2 regions of the Okibacterium fritillariae genome follow, and region 1 is predicted to be linked to the other one. Evidence: predicted binding sites of a transcription regulator. Region 1 holds the regulator's gene; the other holds the start of a gene.
What was found. The regulator HrcA, encoded in region 1, represses chaperone genes, less so after heat shock. The targets are predictions, from matches to a motif close to TTNGCACTCGNNNNNNNCGAGTGCNAA.
Positions count from the first base shown of each region.

Region 1 (9,266 bases):
GCGCATGCTGGGCGCCGTTCCGGTGGCCTACCCCCTCAGCGCCGAACGCGACTTCCAGCCCGACCTCGCCGCCCTCGAGACGCTCATCACGCCCGAGACGAAGGCGATCATCGTCAACTCGCCCTCCAACCCGCTCGGCACGGTGTTGCCCGCGGACGTCGTCGACGACATCCTGGCCCTGGCGCAGCGGCACGGGCTCTGGGTGATCAGCGACGAGGTCTATGAACGTTTCGTCTACGACGAGCCTCACATCTCCCTCGCGAGCCGCGACACCGACGACCGCGTGCTGAGCGTCTTCTCGCTGTCGAAGACCTACGCGCTCACGGGCATCCGGGTCGGCTATCTCGTCACACCTCCCGGGCTCGCCGCCGTCATGCGCACGCTGCAGGAGGCCATGATCAGCTGTGTGTCGACCCCGGCCCAGCGCGCCGCGATCGCCGCCATCACGGGCCCCCAGGACGCCGTCGACGATGCCAAGCGGCACTATCGCGACAACCTCCGAGCCGCCACCGACCTGCTCGACCGGCGCGGGATCCGCTACCTCGAACCGCGCGGCGCCTTCTACCTCTGGGCGGATGTCTCGCACGCCACCCGCGGCGACGTCGCTGCCTGGGCCGAGCGATTCCTCCTGCAGGAGCGCGTGGCCGTCGCGCCCGGCAGCGCCTTCGGCCGCTCGGGCGAGGGCTGGATCCGCATCTGCGTCGCCACCGGGCGCGACCGTCTCCTCCAGGGCCTCGAGAAGCTCCCCGCCCCCGCCAGCTAGGCTCGCACCATGGCAACTCCTCTTCGCATCGTGGTCGCCGGGGCATCCGGTTTCATCGGCCGCTACCTGGTCGATTCGTTCCGCACCGACGGCTTCCAGGTGACGACCATCGGGCGAACGGATGCCGACGCCACCTGGGGCGATGCCGCCGCCATCGCCTCCCTCGTCGACGGCGCGGATGTCGTGCTCAACCTCGCCGGCCGCTCGGTCAACGCGCGCTACGGCGCCGCCCGCCGCGCCGAGATCCTGCACTCGCGCCTGAACACCACGCGCCAGCTGCACGCCGCCATCGAGCGTGCCGAGAAGCCGCCGCGCGTCTGGCTGAACGCCAGCACCGCCACCATCTACCGCCACGCCTTCGACCACCCGCAGACCGAGTCGACGGGCGAATTGGGCGAGGGCTTCTCGGTCGACGTCGCCCGCGCCTGGGAGGGTGCCTTCTTCGAGGGCGATCTGCCGGGCACCCGTCGCGTCGCGCTGCGCATGGCCATCGTCCTGGGGCACGGCTCGGCGCTCGTCCCGCTCATCGCGCTCGCCCGCGCGGGTTTCGGTGGGCCGCAGTACGACGGTCGCTGGTTCGGCACGCCCGGCCGCCGCGCCTCCGGGGTCTACCACGAGCGCCGCGCCACGCACGGCCGCCAGATGTTCTCGTGGGTGCACGTGCGCGACGTCGAGCGCAGCATCCGTTTCCTCATCGAGCACGACGAGCTCGACGGGCCCGTCAACGTGGTGTCGCCGCATCCCGTCGATAACCGCACGCTCATGCGCATCATCCGCCGCGCCGTCAAAATGCCGCTCGGGCTGCCGCTCTTCCGCTGGATGACCGAGCTCGGCGCCTCGGCCATCCGCACCGAATCCGAGCTGCTGTTGAAGAGCCGGTGGGTGTTGCCCGAGCGTTTGACCGAGGCCGGCTACGTGTTCGAACAGCCCGATCTCGACGCCGCCGTGCTCGACATCGTCGGCACCGACTGACCGTCGACGCCGCCCACGTCACCGGGCGACGGCATCCCACGCCCACTCGTGGGACAATGGGGGTTCGTCCATCTGTTCTACTTCCCGTGAGGATGTCGTGAGTCCCAAAGCCCTCCGCGCGCAGGAGCCCTCTGCCACTGATCCGGCTTTCATCCGGAACTTCTGCATCATCGCCCACATCGACCACGGCAAGTCCACCCTGGCCGACCGCATGCTGCAGATGACGGGCGTCGTGTCCGACCGCGACATGCGCGCCCAATACCTCGACCGCATGGACATCGAGCGCGAGCGCGGCATCACGATCAAGAGCCAGGCCGTGCGCATGCCCTGGTCGCAGGGCGCCGACACGTTCGCGTTGAACATGATCGACACCCCCGGTCACGTCGACTTCAGCTACGAGGTCTCGCGGTCGCTGGCGGCGTGTGAGGGCGCCATCCTCTTGGTCGACGCCGCACAGGGCATCGAGGCGCAGACCCTCGCCAACCTCTACCTGGCCCTCGAGAACGACCTCGAGATCATCCCGGTGCTCAACAAGATCGACCTGCCGGCCGCCGACCCCGACAAGTATGCCGCCGAGCTGGCGAGCCTCATCGGCGGAGACCCGGCCGACGTGCTGCGCGTCTCGGGCAAGACCGGCATGGGCGTCGAAGACCTGCTCGACCGCGTCGTCGAGCGCATCCCGGCCCCGAAGGGCGACGCCAACGCGCCCACGCGCGCCATGATCTTCGACTCGGTCTACGACAGCTACCGTGGCGTCGTCACCTACGTGCGCATGATCGACGGCAGCCTGTCGCCGCGCGAGCGCATCCAGATGATGTCCACGCGCTCCACGCACGAGCTGCTCGAGATCGGCGTCTCGAGCCCCGAGCCCATCCCGTCCAAGGGCCTGGGCGTCGGCGAGGTCGGCTACCTGATCACGGGCGTAAAAGACGTGCGTCTCTCCAAGGTGGGCGACACGGTCACCACGCTCAAGAGCCCCGCAACCGATGCGCTTCCGGGCTACACCGACCCAAAGCCCATGGTCTTCTCCGGTCTCTACCCGATCGACGGCGGCGACTACCCCGACCTGCGCGAAGCGCTCGACAAGCTCAAGCTGTCGGATGCCTCGCTCAACTACGAGCCCGAGACATCCGTGGCCCTGGGCTTCGGTTTCCGCTGCGGGTTCCTCGGCCTGCTGCACCTCGAGATCATCACCGAGCGCCTCGAGCGCGAATTCGGCCTCGACCTCATCACCACGGCGCCCTCCGTCATCTATGAGGTGCGCACCGAAGACAAGAAGACCGTCACGGTCACGAACCCGTCCGAGTTCCCGACCGGCAAGATCCAGGCCGTGTCCGAGCCCGTCGTGCGCGCCGCCATTCTGGCGCCCAAGGACTACGTCGGCACGATCATGGAACTCTGCCAGTCGCGCCGTGGCACCCTGCTCGGCATGGAGTACCTCGGCGAAGACCGCGTCGAGCTGCGTTACAGCATGCCGCTCGGCGAGATCGTGTTCGACTTCTTCGACCACCTGAAGAGCCGTACGCAGGGCTATGCCTCGCTCGACTACGAGCCCATGGGCGAGCAAGAGGCCGACCTGGTGAAGGTCGACATCCTGTTGCAGGGTGAGCAGGTCGACGCGTTCAGCGCCATCGTGCACCGTGAGAAGGCCTACGCCTATGGCGTGCTCATGACCGAGCGTCTCAAGAAGCTCATCCCGCGCCAGCAGTTCGAGGTGCCCATCCAGGCCGCCATCGGTGCCCGCATCATCGCCCGCGAGTCCATCCGTGCCATGCGCAAGGATGTCCTCGCCAAGTGCTACGGCGGTGACATCACCCGCAAGCGCAAGCTGCTCGAGAAGCAGAAAGAGGGCAAGAAGCGCATGAAGATGGTGGGCAAGGTGGAGGTTCCGCAGGAGGCGTTCATCGCCGCCCTGTCGGGTGACACCGAAGGCAAGGAGAAGAAGTAGCGTGCGTCGCAGCAACTTCGTCGACCTGCCCGTGAATTACGCGGCCGTCGGCGCCACTCAAGCTCCCGATCTGATGCAGTACCCGCCCGAAGGTTTCGTGCCGAGCGAGTCGTCCATCCGGCTCGGCAGCGGCGAGCAGCGTTTCCACACGGCCGCGGCTCAGCTACTCACGTGGGGCGTGCAGCACGCCTCGGGCATCACGGTCAGCGACATCCACGTCGACGAGGGTGCGCAGTACGGCGGCATCCGTTTCGCCGAAGACGGTTCGGCGCTCGAGCCCATCCACGCGGCCAGCGAGAAACGTTTCGGGTCGGATGGTTCGCCCTACATCGCCGCGGGCACGACGGCGCATCTGCGCGGCAGTGTCGACGGCGCACACGTCGACGCCCGCATCCGTGTCGTCTATGTGGTCGAGGAGCCGACGCGCGTCGCTTTCGCCTACGGAACCGTCGACGCGCACCCCATCTCGGGTGAGGAGTCGTTCCAGCTCGAGCACCGCGACGACGACTCGGTCTGGTTCACGGTGCGCGCCTTCACGCGCCCGCTCACGCTGACCTACCGCCTGCTGCCCGTGCTCGACCGCCGCCGCCGCAAGCGCCTGACGCAGGCCTACCTGCGCGCACTTTCGCCGGCGTTCCCCTCGGCGCCGCCCGCGTCCGCCCAGGGTTCCTAGTGGCCGGAGCGTTGCCTCTCGGCGACCCGGCTCCCGCCGACGGACTGCTGCCGGTCTCGGCCGCGGCCGGCTCGGGCGACCGGCCCTTCGGTATGTACCTGCACGTGCCGTTCTGCCGTGTGCGCTGCGGCTATTGCGACTTCAACACCTACACGTCCGACGAGCTGCGCGGGGCGAAACGCACCGACTACGCGGGCCAGGCAGCCGACGAGGTGCGCTTGTCGGCTCACGTGTTGCGCGAATCGGGCGTCGCCCCTCGACCCGTCTCGACGGTTTTCTTCGGCGGCGGAACCCCGACCCTCCTGCCGGCGGTTGACCTGGCCATGATGCTCGCCGCCGTGCGCGACGAGCACGGCTTTGCGCCCGGCGCCGAGGTCACCACCGAGGCCAACCCCGATTCGGTCGACCGCGACTACTTGGCCACCCTGAAGGAGGCGGGCTTCACGCGCGTGTCCTTCGGCATGCAATCGGCCGTGCCCCACGTGCTCGCCACCCTCGAGCGCACGCACGACCCCGAGCGCGTTCCCCTCGTCGTGGCCTGGGCCCGCGAGGTGGGCCTGCAGGTGTCGGTCGACCTCATCTATGGCACCCCCGGCGAGACGCTCGCCGATTGGGAACGATCGATCGACCAGGCCCTCGCTACCCGACCCGACCACATCTCGGCCTACTCGCTCATCGTCGAGCCGGGCACCAAACTGGCACGCCAGATCCGGTCGGGCCAGGTCGCCGAGCCCGACGAAGACCTGCAGGCCGATATGTACGATCTCGCCGACAAGCGCTTCCAGGATGCCGGCTACGGCTGGTATGAGGTGAGCAACTGGTCCACGGGCCACGACACCCGCTCGCGCCACAACCTCTCCTACTGGACGGGTGCCGATTGGTGGGGCATCGGGCCCGGGGCGCACTCGCACGTGGGTGGCGTGCGCTGGTGGAACGTGAAGCATCCTGCCGCCTATGCGGGGCGCATGGCCGAGGGTGCCTCACCTGCCGCCGGGCGCGAGACCCTCGACAGCGACGTGCAAGAGATGGAACGCATCATGTTGGGCGTGCGCATCGCCGACGGGCTCGACATCCGCTCGCTCGCGCCCGAGGGCCGTGTGGCCGTTGCCGGGCTCATCGCCGACGGTTTCGTGGATGCCGCGGCCGCCCTGCGCGGACACCTCGTGCTCACGCGTCCCGGCCGCCTCATGGCCGATGCGGTCGTCAGGCGTTTGACCGACTACTGAGCGAAGCTTGGCTCCCGCGCGAGCGCCGTGTGGCGCCCGAGTGCGCGACGACGAGCGAGTGCGCGCATACGACCGAGTGTGCGCCCATGACCGAGTGTGCGCCCACGACAGAAGGGCCGCCCCGAGTGGGACGGCCCTTCTGTCGTGATGCGAGTGTCGCGCTACTTGATGAGACGCAGCGAGAACGGGTAACGGTAGCTGCCGCCCTGAGTCACGCGCACGCCGCCGATGATCGAGAAGACCAGGTTGACGACGTAGAGCGCGCCCTGCAGCAGGCCGAAGATGCCCGCAATGCCGTAGGCACCCGTCGAGTAGAGGATGGCCTGGATGATGCCGATCACGATCGACAGGGCGATGTAGCCGATCAGGAACGTGATCTGCCAGTTCAGCGCTTCCTTGGACTCTTCGCGCACGCGGGGGCCGCGGTCTTTGAAGACCAGGAAGATGATGAGCGACGGCAGTAGCCACAGCACGCCGAGGAAGTGCGAGAGGCTGGCCCATAGCTTGTCGTCCGCGGGGGAGAGGGGCTGGGGGCCATACCCGGGCTGTCCGCCGAACTGCGGAGGAACGGGGCCGCCGGGGCCACCATGCTGGCCGGGCTGGCCGTAGGGCTGACCGGGCTGCTGGCCGTAAGGCGGCTGGCCCTGCTGGCCGTACTGCCCGGGCTGGCCCTGAGGCTGACCGTACTGTCCCGGCTGTCCCTGAGGCTGGCCGTACTGGCCGTACTGACCGTTCTGACCGGGCTGACCCTGGGGCTGGCCGTAGTGCCCCGGCTGTCCCTGAGGCTGACCGTTCGGCGCACCGAACGGCTGCTGCGGAGGCTGCTGGCTGTGAGGAGCGCCCTGCGGGGGCTGACCGAACTGGCCGGGCTGCGACTGCCCAGCGGGTGCGCCGAAGGGCGGCTGTCCGGGCTGCTGGCCGTAGGGCGAACCCGGTGCCTGCGGCTGCTCGGGTGCGTGGGGCTGCTCGGGCGCCTGCGGCTGCGAGGGCTGCTGCGGCTGGCCATACGGTGAGGCGGCCTCGGGCTGCGCCGGCTGGTGGCCCGCTGCGCTGCCGTCGATCGGTGGCACCGGCGCGCCGTTCGACGCGTCGTCGGGTTTCTTCTCGGCCGGGTCTTGCCCGTGTGCATCAGTCATGCCCTCAAAGTAGCGCCTCGCGGTGCCGTGCGGCAATTGGCCGAGCCGAGGTTACGGAGGTAGAATTGGCACTCCGAGTAAACGAGTGCCAACCGACCGGCCGCCTGATGCGGCCGAGCGACACTGCCGACACCGAGGGGAGTAGCCGATGCCATCCGATCGCGGTCTCGAAGTCCTCCGTGCCATCGTGCAAGATTATGTCGCCAGCCGCGAGCCGGTGGGCTCCAAAGCCATCGTCGAGCGCCACTCGTTCGGCGTCTCGGCGGCCACCATCCGCAACGATATGGCGCAGCTCGAAGACGAAGAATTGATCGTCGCGCCGCACACCTCTTCTGGCCGGGTGCCGACCGACAAGGGCTACCGCCTCTTCGTCGACCAGCTCGCCGATCGTCGCCCGCTCTCGGCCGCCCAGCGTGAGGCCATCGAGGCGTTCCTCGGGCAATCGGTCGGGCTCGATGACGTGTTGTCGCGCACCGTGCGTCTGCTCGCTCAGCTCACCAACCAGGTCGCCATCGTGCAATACCCGTCGTTCGCCCGGGCCCAGGTGCGACACATCGAGCTCGTCTTCCTCGCGGACCACCGCCTGCTCGTCGTGCTCATCACCGACAACGGTCGGGTCGAGCAGCGGGTCGTCGAGTCCCCGCTGGTCACACTCGAGACCGATGTCGAGTCGCTCAAACACCGCTTCAACCAGGCAGCCGTGGGCATCGGTGTGGCGGATGCCGGTGCAGCACTCGAGCGCCTCGCCAACGATGCCCGACCCGACGAGGCCCCACTCATCGCATCCATCGTCGCCGCCCTCATCGACCAGCTCTCGGCCTATCGCCAGGACCGGCTCGTCATGGCGGGAGCCGCCAACCTGGCCCGCACCGAGGAAGACTTTTCGGGGAGCATCTATCCCGTGCTCGAGGCGCTCGAGCAGCAGGTCATCCTGTTGCGCCTCTTCGGCGAGCTGCAGGCCGACCCTTCCGGCTTGGCGTCATCGAGTGTCATCGCGCGCATCGGCCAGGAGAATGCGTCGTTCGGTCTGTCACAGACTTCTATCGTCACGAGCAACTACCGTTCCTCTGCGGGCGAACTCTCGCGCCTCGGCGTTCTCGGACCGACGAGAATGGACTACTCCAACAACATCGCCGCCGTTCGCGCGGTGGCCCGTTATCTGTCCCGGCAACTCGGCGACGGCTGACCCCTCATCTTTCCGCTCCACACCTTCTGCACCATGTCTCGACCTCATTACCCTCTGAACATTTCCCGGCCCGGAGTCATCCTCCGACCGGGATCGACGAAAGGCCTTCGGTGGCTGACCACTACGACGTACTAGGCGTGTCGCGCGACGCTTCCCCCGACGAGATCAAGAAGGCATACCGCCGGCTCGCCCGTGAGCTGCACCCCGATGTGAACCCGGCGGCCGAGGCCTCCGAGCGGTTCAAAGATGTCACGCACGCCTACGAAGTGCTGAGCGACCCGCAGCAGCGCGAGCGCTACGACCTCGGCGACCAGGGCGGCTCAGGTTTCGGTGGCGCGGGCGGCTTCGGCGGATTCGGCGACATCTTCGACACGTTCTTCGGCGGTGGCGGCCAACAGCGCGGCCCGAAGTCGCGCCAGGAGCGCGGCCAGGACGCCCTGCTGCGCGTGGAGCTCGACCTCGGCGAGGTCATCTTCGGCACGCATCGCGACCTCGAGGTCGACACAGCCGTGCTCTGCGAGACCTGCCAGGGCTCGTGCTGCCAGCCCGGCACCTCTCCCGTCACCTGCGACATCTGCCACGGCTCCGGCCAGATCCAGCGCCAGGTGCGGTCGCTGCTCGGCAACGTCGTCACGTCGGCGCCCTGCGGCACCTGCCGCGGTTACGGCACCGTCATCCCCGCGCCCTGCGCCACCTGCCAAGGCCAGGGACGCGTCCGCGCGCGCCGCACGGTTCCCGTCGACATCCCCGCCGGCGTCGACACGGGCCTGCGCCTGCAGATGCCCGGCTCTGGCGAGATCGGCCAGGCCGGAGGCCCCAACGGAGACCTCTACCTCGAGATGAAGGTGCGTCACCACGACATCTTCAGCCGCGACGGCGACGACCTGCTGTGCACGCTCGAAGTGCCCATGACCGACGCCATCCTGGGCACCGAGACGACCGTGCCCGCGCTCGACGGCGACGTGCCCCTCGAGGTGCGTCCGGGCGTGCAGTCGTCGGAGGTGCTCACCATCAAGGGTCGCGGCATCACCAAGCTGCGCGGCACGGGGCGTGGCGACCTGCGCGTCGGCATCCACGTGGTCACGCCCACCAAGCTCGACCACAAAGAGCGCGAGCTCATCAAGTCGTTCGCATCGCACCGCAAGCAGTCGGGCCCGAAGCTCGGACAGTTCCAGCAGGGGCTGTTCCAGAAGCTGCGCGACCGCTTCATGAACGCCTAGCGGGCAGCGACATGAGCAGCCTGTTCCTGCGGGAGGACCTGACCGAGGCACCCGTCGGCGACACCGTCGAATTGACGGGGGCCGAGGCCAAACACGCGGCGACCGTGAACCGCGTCCGCGTGAGCGAGTCGGTCAGCGTCGG
Region 1 is NZ_CP199917.1:1,506,279-1,515,544, forward strand. Features, by position in the region: gene ACUWEX_RS07055 (pyridoxal phosphate-dependent aminotransferase) at 1-763, shown strand, start outside; gene ACUWEX_RS07060 (epimerase) at 773-1,735, shown strand; gene lepA (translation elongation factor 4) at 1,833-3,683, shown strand; gene ACUWEX_RS07070 (DUF1990 family protein) at 3,685-4,356, shown strand; gene hemW (radical SAM family heme chaperone HemW) at 4,356-5,582, shown strand; gene ACUWEX_RS07080 (DUF4870 domain-containing protein) at 5,744-6,718, opposite strand; gene hrcA (heat-inducible transcriptional repressor HrcA) at 6,867-7,904, shown strand; gene dnaJ (molecular chaperone DnaJ) at 8,015-9,124, shown strand; gene ACUWEX_RS07095 (16S rRNA (uracil(1498)-N(3))-methyltransferase) at 9,136-9,266, shown strand, end outside.

Region 2 (9,266 bases), 540 kb from region 1:
ACGAAGACGCGGTCATCCGCGCCGGCGAGCTCACCATGGACCAGGACACGCACGAGGTGCTCGTGGGCGAGACGGCCATCGAGCTCAGCCCCACCGAGTTCAAGCTGCTGCGCTACCTCATGCTCAACCCCAACCGCGTGCTCAGCAAAGCCCAGATCCTCGACCACGTGTGGGAGTACGATTTCAACGGTGACGCGGGAATCGTCGAAAGCTACATCTCTTACCTGCGCCGCAAGCTCGACCAGTTCTCGTCAGAACCCCTCATACAGACCAAGCGTGGCTTCGGCTACATGTTGAAGACCGGTAAGGCCTGATCCGCACCCAATGAACGATTCCCTCTCCGAGTGGTGGAATTCGATTTCGCTGCGCACCAAGATCACCGGTGTCACCGTTATCGTCCTCGCCATGGGGTTGCTGCTCGCGGGAGTCGGCACGGTCGCCATCCTCAAGCCGGCGCTGACCAACCAGGTCAACGCCAAGCTGCAGGCGCAGGCACAGAACGAATACATCGCGGGGCTCGTCGACAACGACGTGGTGCTCGACGGGTCGAACTCCGACTTCTATGTCGCGTTCTACAACCCGACCGGCGAATACGTGGGCAACACGTGGCGCAGCAAGCCGTCGAGCACCCTTCCCGTGCCGCCGGCCATCTTCACCCTCGAACAGGCGGCCGGGCGCGACCTGGTGCCGTTCGAGTTGCACAACGCCAACGGGGCGATCACCTATTCGGCGGTGGCTGCCCCCATCCGTTGGGACGACGGGCGCAGCACGGGCGTCGCCGTCGTGGCCATGTCGATGCGCGAAACCGACAATGTCGTTGCCACCTACCTCACGATCTTCTTCGGCCTGGGCCTCGGGGTCATCATTCTCGGGGCCGTGCTGACACGTTTGCTCGTGACATCCACGTTCCAGCCGTTGCGGGATGTCGAGAGCACCGCCGCCGCCATCGCCAAGGGTGACTTCAGCCAACGCCTCAGCGTCTCGACCCCCAACACTGAGGTCGGCCGCCTGAACCGCTCGCTCAACACCATGTTGAACCGCATCGACCAGGCGTTCTCCGACCGCAGCAAGACCATCAGCCAGATGCGCCGCTTCGTGGGTGACGCCAGCCACGAGCTGCGCACGCCCCTCGTCACCGTGCGGGGCTACGCCGAGCTCTACCGCATGGGCGCCCTGCAGACCCCCGACGACGTCGCCCAGGCCATGGAACGCATCGAGAAAGAAGCCATCCGCATGGGTGGCCTCGTCGAAGACCTGCTCGAGCTCGCGCGCCTCGACGAGACGAAGCCGCTCATGCGCACGGTCGTCGACCTCACCCCGATCGCCCGCGACGCCGCCATGGATGCATCCGCCGCGTCGCAAGATCGCACGGTCACCGTCGTCGCCGACAACCCGCCTCAGACCGCGCTGCGCGCCACCCCGGCCACGTCTTCCGGCCCGGCTCTCGGTGCCGCTGCGGGCGCACTCGCCTCCGCCGGTGCCAGCGCGGGTGCGGGCACCGACCCTCAGGCCGCTGCCGCTGCGGCTGCGCGCACCGGAGACACGGCACCCGATGCTTCTGGCGCGCCGACCAGTGCGTCCACTGACGGCCAGACGTCCCCTCTCGTGCGGCGCTCGCGCGCGGATGGCACCGGACCGGCCGCGGCGACGGGCCCCATCGCCTACGCCGGCGCAACGCTCGCACGCCTCCGGTCACGTCGCCCCCGCTCCGGAGCGCCCGGCGTCGGCCGCGACACCGACGAACACGACATCATCGACCTGGCTGCGTCTGAGGGACTCGACGGTGTGCGCCCCGAGACGCCCGCGCTCGTCTACGCCGAGGAGAACAAGATCCGACAGGTGGTGACGAACCTCATCGGCAACGCGCTGCGGTTCACGCCGCCCGGAAGCCCGATCGAGATCGGCGTCTCGGCCAACCCCGCCACGGGCACCGCGACCATCGCGGTCATTGACCACGGCGAGGGCGTTCCCCCGCAGATCCGCGAGAAGATCTTCGAGCGCTTCTGGCGCGCCGACAGCTCTCGCACGCGCGAGACCGGCGGCAGCGGCCTCGGGCTGGCCATCGTGTCGTCGATCATCCGGGCCCACGAGGGCACTGTGACGGTCGACGAGACCCCGGGCGGCGGAGCGACGTTCCGTGTCACCCTGCCGCTCCTCGACGCCCAGCGCGCCGCTGAGCTCGCTCCGCGCGGCGGCGACGCCTCCCCCGCCACCCGCTAGCTCGCACGCCACCCGCTCGCGCGAGCAACAGCGGCCGCGGCTGCCGCTGCGGCTGCCCCTACGACTGCGACTGCAATTGCGGGTGCGGCTGGGACTAGGGCCCCACCCGCACCTGCACCTGCACCTGCACCTGCACCTGCACCTGCACCTGCGGCCACGGCTACTACTCCGGCTGCGCCTACCGCCACGGCTGCAGCTCCAGGGCTGCGACCACGACTACGACTACGACCACGACTTCGCAAACGTGCTCACGCGCACGTACTCGCCGTGCGGTTCAACGGCGAGAGGCGCCCTCCCAAAGGAGGACGCCTCTCGTGTGTGCAGGACTTAGAAGTCCATGCCACCGGTGGGGTCGGCCGGGGCCGGAGCGTTGCGCTCGGGCTTGTCGGCGACGACGGCCTCGGTGGTGAGGAACAGACCGGCGATGGAGGCGGCGTTCAGCAGAGCCGAACGGGTCACCTTCACCGGGTCGTTGATGCCGGCGGCCAGCATGTCGACGTACTCGCCGGTCGCGGCGTTGAGGCCGTGTCCGACGGGCAGGTTGCGAACCTTCTCGGCCACGACGCCGGGCTCGAGGCCCGCGTTGAGGGCGATCTGCTTCAGCGGGGCGTCGATGGCGACGCGCACGATGTTGGCACCGGTCGCCTCGTCACCCGTGAGGTCGAGCTTGTCGAAAGCGGTCTTGCCGGCCTGAATCAGGGCGACACCACCACCGGCGACGATGCCCTCTTCGACGGCTGCCTTCGCGTTGCGAACGGCGTCTTCGATGCGGTGCTTGCGCTCCTTGAGCTCGACCTCGGTCGCGGCACCGGCCTTGATGACCGCAACACCGCCGGCCAGCTTGGCCAGGCGCTCCTGCAGCTTCTCGCGGTCGTAGTCGCTGTCGGTGTTCTCGATCTCTTTACGGATCTGAGCAACGCGACCGGCGATCTGCTCGGCGTCGCCGGCACCCTCGACGATGGTGGTCTCGTCCTTGGTGATGACGACCTTGCGAGCGCGACCCAGCAGGTCGAGCGTCACGTTCTCGAGCTTGAGGCCGACCTCTTCGCTGATGACCTGACCACCGGTGAGGATGGCGATGTCCTGCAGCTGGGCCTTGCGACGGTCACCGAAGCCGGGAGCCTTGACGGCAACCGACTTGAAGATGCCGCGGATCTTGTTGACGACGAGCGTCGCGAGAGCTTCGCCGTCGACGTCCTCGGCGATGATGAGGAGCTGCTTGCCCGACTGGATGACCTGGTCGACGATCGGCAGAAGGTCCTTGATGTTCGAGATCTTCGAGTTCGCGATCAGGATGTAGGGGTCTTCGAAGACCGCTTCCTGACGGTCGGCGTCGGTCACGAAGTAGGCCGACAGGTAACCCTTGTCGAAGCGCATACCCTCGGTGAGCTCGAGCTCGGTGCCGAACGTGTTCGACTCCTCGACGGTGACGACACCTTCCTTACCGACCTTGTCGATCGCCTCGGCGATGATCGCACCGATCTGGGGGTCGGCGGCCGAGATGGATGCCGTGGCGGCGATCTCTTCCTTGGTCTCGATCTCCTTGGCAGCGGAGATGAGCTCGGCCGAGACGGCGGCGACGGCCTTCTCGATGCCCTTCTTCAGGCTGATGGGGTCGGCACCGGCGGCCACGTTGCGAAGTCCTTCGCGAACGAGGGCCTGAGCCAGGACGACGGACGTCGTGGTGCCGTCACCGGCAACGTCGTCGGTCTTCTTGGCGACCTCTTTGACCAGCTCGGCGCCGATCTTCTCGTACGGGTCGTCGAGTTCGATCTCCTTGGCGATGGACACGCCGTCGTTGGTGATCGTGGGGGCGCCCCACTTCTTCTCGAGTACGACGTTGCGGCCGCGGGGCCCGAGGGTGACTCGGACGGCGTCGGCCAGCGTGTTCAAGCCACGCTCGAGGCCGCGGCGGGCCTCTTCGTCAAAAGCAATGATCTTAGCCATTGTGTTTTTCGTCCCTCCCGGACGTCATGAACGTATTTAGCACTCAGGTTGATCGAGTGCTAACACGATTCTGGCACTCTCCCCCACCGAGTGCAAGCCGCGTGACCGGGAATGAAGAACGCCGCCCGCGATGCGCGAGCGGCGTTCTCGATTGATCGTTGATGCGGTCTCAGGCGAGGCGCACCGACTCCGCCTGCGGGCCCTTTGCCCCGGTGCCGACCTCGAACACGACGGCCTGGCCCTCTTCGAGAACCTTGTAGCCGGACATGTCGATCGCCGAATAGTGGACGAAGACGTCCTGTCCCTCTCCGTCGACGGTGATGAAGCCGAAACCTTTTTCAGCGTTGAACCATTTCACGGTCCCGTTCGCCATGAGTAACTCCCAGTTGCTGTGTTATTGCCGCACCAACCTTGTGCCTGTGCGGGGTCTACTGCATATGTGAGGATGCAGCCATCGTGCATATCGAGGCCGATCCGGATGGAGCGTACTGACCGCAAAATGTGTGACCAATTCCAGATAGTAATGAAATGGACCGCCAGGTCAACGGGTAAATGACCCGATATCGCGATTGCGTACAACAATTCAACGAGAATTAAACATTGCCGAAATATGCGGGCAGTTTCAGGCCCGATGACGACGTGTGTCCGCGAGATTCTGCCGGCGTCGTCACGCCACGTTCAACGGCAACGACGAAGCCGGCGACCGAGCCCTACGGGGCCGTGGTCGTGGGCGTGTAGTCGGTGCCGAGCACGATCGTGATGGTGGTGGCCTCACCGTCGGCTCCGGCATCCGGCGCCTCGGTCTCGGTCAGCAACTGGATGGTCGCGCCACCGAGCGCCTGAGCGAGCCCGCGGGCCACACCTTCCTGAGCGGCATCCCGGTAGTAGACGATGGTGGTCTCGACGTCGGTCGAGGTGGAGTTGCTCGGCGTGATGCTCTGCTCCCAGCCCGCGGCGTTGAGCTGCGAGATGGCCGTGGCGGCGAGACCGGCCGTCTTCGTGCCGTTGAGCACGACGATCTCGGCGTTCGGGTCGATGGTGGGCGCGGCGGTCGGCACCTCGCTGGCGGGTGCGGTGCCCGAGGCGACGGGCGTATCGGTGAACTGCACGCGGTCACTCAGCACGTTGATGGCTACGGCACCGATGGCCACGAGGAGGAGCGTGATGACGGCGGCGACCACGAACCCGATCCAGCCGCGGCGCTTCGCGGGCGCACGGTGCGCACCGACGCGTTTGAGGTCGCGCGGTGCTTCGTCGAACCGGTCTTTCGGGTAGCTCTGTCCCATGGCTTAGTCGTTGGTCCTCTGGGTCGGGTCAGGGGCGTCGCACCGGGCGACATCCGCTCGTCTCACAGGCTGCGCCGGGCACGTGCGTCGCGACGGGCGAGGCGTCGGTCGTGCAGGCGGCGGAGTCGGTTGACGAGCAACGGATCGTAGGCGACCGCCAGGGGGGATTCCAGCAGTGCGCCCAGCAACTGATAGTAGCGGGCCGGGCTCAGCGAGAAGGTGTTGCGAATGGCCTCGTCCTTGACGGACTGCTCGCGCCACGTGCGGTTCTCGAAATCGAGGATGGCTGCCGAGAGTTCGTCGAGTCGGTCTGTGGTGGTGCGAGCATCGTTTTGAGCTTGTGTCGACATCAGGCGGGCCTCCTCACGAGCGCCATACTATCCAGCGCCACCTGAGCGCCCGCTCACCGCTCGCGGCGTTTGTCGAAACGAGCGCTCAGAGAAACCGCAGCCACTGGCCGTGTGGTCCGGCCACGGCGAGGGGTTCGCCATCGAGGGCCACGATGAAACGACCCGGTTCGGATGCCGCAGCCCCTGCCCCCTCGATCCGCGCGAGTCGCTCGGCCACCGCCGGCAGCACGCGCTCCCCCTCGTTCGAGATCCACCGCACGCCCAGCCGCCGCACCTCCCGGGCGAACTCCTCGCGCCGCGCCGGGGGCAGGTACGCGAGCACCCCTGCCGTGACGACGACCGGGGTCGCGCCGGCCGGCACCTGCGCGACGAGGGCCGCGAGATCATCCACGGCGTCACCCGTGACGAGGAGCGGCGGGTCGCGGCGCACGATCTCGAGCGCCGCCTCGATCCGCGAGCGCCGCTCAGTTTCTTCGGGCCACAGGAGCGTCAGGAACCAGCGGATGTCTTCGGCGTCCCGCACGTCGATCGGCGCGAGATCGATACCGGCACGCCACGCGATGCGCGGCATGCGTGTCGGCAGCACAAGCGACGCTCGGGTCGCTTCAGCCGAGCCCTGCGCCGCATCCCGACCTGCAGGCACCGTCGTCTCGCTGGCATCCCTGGTGTGCTCGTCCCGATCAGCCGAGTCGAGTGCCGCGTCGTTTCGGCCCGCCGAGTCCGTGACCACCGTCTCCAGCACGACCGAACTGAGCCCGTCTTCCGGGTCGAGACGCCAGACACCGTCATCCGGGTTGAGCTTCTGAGCGCCGGTTTCCGCGTCGAGACGCCCGATGCCGTCATCCGGGTCGAGCATCTGAGCGCCGGGTTCCGCGTCGAGGCTCCGGACGCTGCTCGAGTTGGTCAATCGGAAGCTGTAGCGGTCCGGGTAGAGACACAGCCCGGCCGACGCCCCCACATCGATCAGAGCGAGCGGCCCCTCGGCCTCGTCGATCTGCGCCAACACCGGCAGGATGCTCGCGGTGCGGCCCGGCTCGTTCGTCTGAGTAGACCGGAGGCGCATCTCTTCTGCCACCCTCGACCAGTTCGAGACGACGAATCCGCGAAAGGCCGCGTAGGACGTGCCACCGTTGTCAGCGTCCGCACCCGCCGCAACCCGTGTTCCCACGTCGGCTCCGACCTCGCCGCCCCAGCTCGCCCCGGCCGTGGCACCGATCGTGGCTCCCGCGCTAGCCCTCTCCCGCGAGCTCACCGTCTCGCGCGGGCTCGGCACCTCCCGCGGGCTCGCCACCTCACCCATCCCATCGTCGGCCCCACACCACCGGGCGCTCGCGAACAGCAGATTGGGTTGACGCTTCTCGGGCGGCAACTCGCCCAGCAACTCGAGCACCTCATCGTCGGCCGCCACGCCCTCGGCCCAGGCGACGTAGAGCGGCGAGCGCCCCGCCGCCTCCTGCCGCGCGAAACGCTCGTACCAGGCGCGTGTTCGATCCATCCCGGCATCATGTCACGCGGGAACAATATTCAGCTCCGCCCGGTTTAATAGAGTGATCTGTCTATGACCGCAGGAGGCACCATGACTTACGAAGTAAACAAGAGCGACGCCGAGTGGCGCGAGAACCTTCCCGCCGACCAGTACGCCGTCCTCCGCGAAGCGGCCACCGAACGCCCGTGGACGGGTGAACTCCTCGACGAGGCCCGCTCCGGTCTCTACACCTGTGCGGCGTGCGGCAACGAGCTCTTCAAGAGTGGAACGAAGTTCGACTCCGGCTGCGGCTGGCCCTCCTTCTACGAGTCGGTCGACCCCGAGGCCGTCCAGCTCATCGAAGACAAAAGCCTCGGAATGGTGCGCACCGAGGTGCGTTGCGCCAAGTGCGGCTCGCACCTCGGCCACGTGTTCGACGACGGTTTCGGCACCCCCACGGGCGACCGTTACTGCATGAACTCGCTCGCCCTCGGCTTCACCCCGAGCGAATAAGTGACCGACCTCGTCGAGATCGTCGCGGGTCGGCGCTCCTGGTCCAAAGTGACCTCGGATGCTCCCACCCACGCCGAGCTCCTCCCCCTGGTGCAGGCTGCCGGCCGCGTGGCCGACCACTCCTCGCTCCGCCCCTGGCGCCTGATCGAGTTGCGCGGCGACGCCCGACTCGAACTGGCCCGGGCTCTGGGCAAGGCCGAGGGTTCGAGCAAGCCCTCGAGCAAACCGTTGAAGGCTCCACTCATCCTCGCCATCGTGGCGAACGTGAAGAAGAGCAAGGTTCAGCCCTGGGAGCAGGAGGCCACGGCCGCAGGCGTCGCACACATGATGAGCCTGCTTCTGCACGACGCCGGCTGGGGCGTGTTCTGGCGCACGAGCCACTACACACGCGCTAAGTCGGTGCGCAAGATGCACAAGCTGGAGAAGAACGAAGAGCTGCTCGGATGGCTGTATGTCGGCGGTCTCCCCGCTAACGCCCGGCCCGGCCGCCGCAAGCTCATCGACCCCGAGCAGTTCCTGCAGCCGCTGCATCCCCACGCTCTGGCCGGTGTGACAGCCAGCTCGGATGCCGACAGCGAGGACGAGTTCCACCCGGTGCCGGTTGCGCCGGCCGGCGAGAAGTCGAAGAAGACCAAGAAAGACAAGAAAAGCAAGAAGGACAAGAAGAGCAAGGAAGCCACATCGAGTAAGAACTCGAACGAGGCCGTGGCGCTCTAGCCACACCGTCGGCAGCTCGCACAGAGGGGCGCTCCATCACGGAGCGCCCCTCTGTGCGTGTCGCTATTACCGGGTGCGACACTTTCGGCGTGCGCAGTTACCAGGCGCGGCGCGTCCCGCGTGCGCGGCTAGCGGGTGCGGCGCTTCCAGCGTGCGCTCGCGATGACGACGGCGCACAATGCGAGAGCCGTCGAGCCGAAGGTCGCGAAGCCCAGGTGGGTGGCGTCGCTCGGGAAGATCACGTCGATCGCGATCGCGGCGAGAAGCTGACCGGCCACCGAGGCGAGCCCCAGCACGAGCACGCCCGTGTGTTGCACGAGCCAGGCGAGCGTCCCGATGAAGACGCAGCCGATCGCACCGCCGATGTAGAGCCACCATTCGGTCGGCAGCGACGAGGGCCAACCGACGAAGGACGAGTGGATGAGCATGGCCACGACGAGTGCCGCGGTGCCGACGACGAAGTTTCCGAACGTGGCCGCGAGCGTGCTCTGGGCGGCAACCTTCACGCGGCCGTTGACGGCCTGCTGCCAGCTGAGTCCGAGACCGGCGATGAGCGGGAGGATGAGCACCCACACGGGCACGGGTCCGCCGAGCTGTCCCGACACCGACCAGCCGACGGCGATGAGGGCGAGGATGGCCCCCGCGGCGCGCGGCACGGTGATGCGCACGACGCCTGTCGGGCCGAAACCGGCACGGTCGAGCAGGAGGCCGCTGACCGTCTGACCGGCGATGACCGCGACGCTGAAGAGGGCGACGCCGACGAGGGCA
Region 2 is NZ_CP199917.1:970,368-979,633, reverse strand. Features, by position in the region: gene ACUWEX_RS04675 (response regulator transcription factor) at 1-314, shown strand, start outside; gene ACUWEX_RS04670 (sensor histidine kinase) at 325-2,220, shown strand; gene groL (chaperonin GroEL) at 2,548-4,167, opposite strand; gene ACUWEX_RS04660 (cold-shock protein) at 4,337-4,540, opposite strand; gene ACUWEX_RS04655 (LytR C-terminal domain-containing protein) at 4,878-5,453, opposite strand; gene ACUWEX_RS04650 (DUF3263 domain-containing protein) at 5,516-5,803, opposite strand; gene ACUWEX_RS04645 (DUF2332 family protein) at 5,889-7,298, opposite strand; gene msrB (peptide-methionine (R)-S-oxide reductase MsrB) at 7,380-7,781, shown strand; partial or broken gene ACUWEX_RS04635 (nitroreductase family protein) at 7,782-8,300, shown strand; gene ACUWEX_RS04630 (DMT family transporter) at 8,627-9,266, opposite strand, start outside.
Region 2: a site for HrcA is predicted at 4,204-4,230, ahead of groL (chaperonin GroEL). Genes of this name have one in related genera too.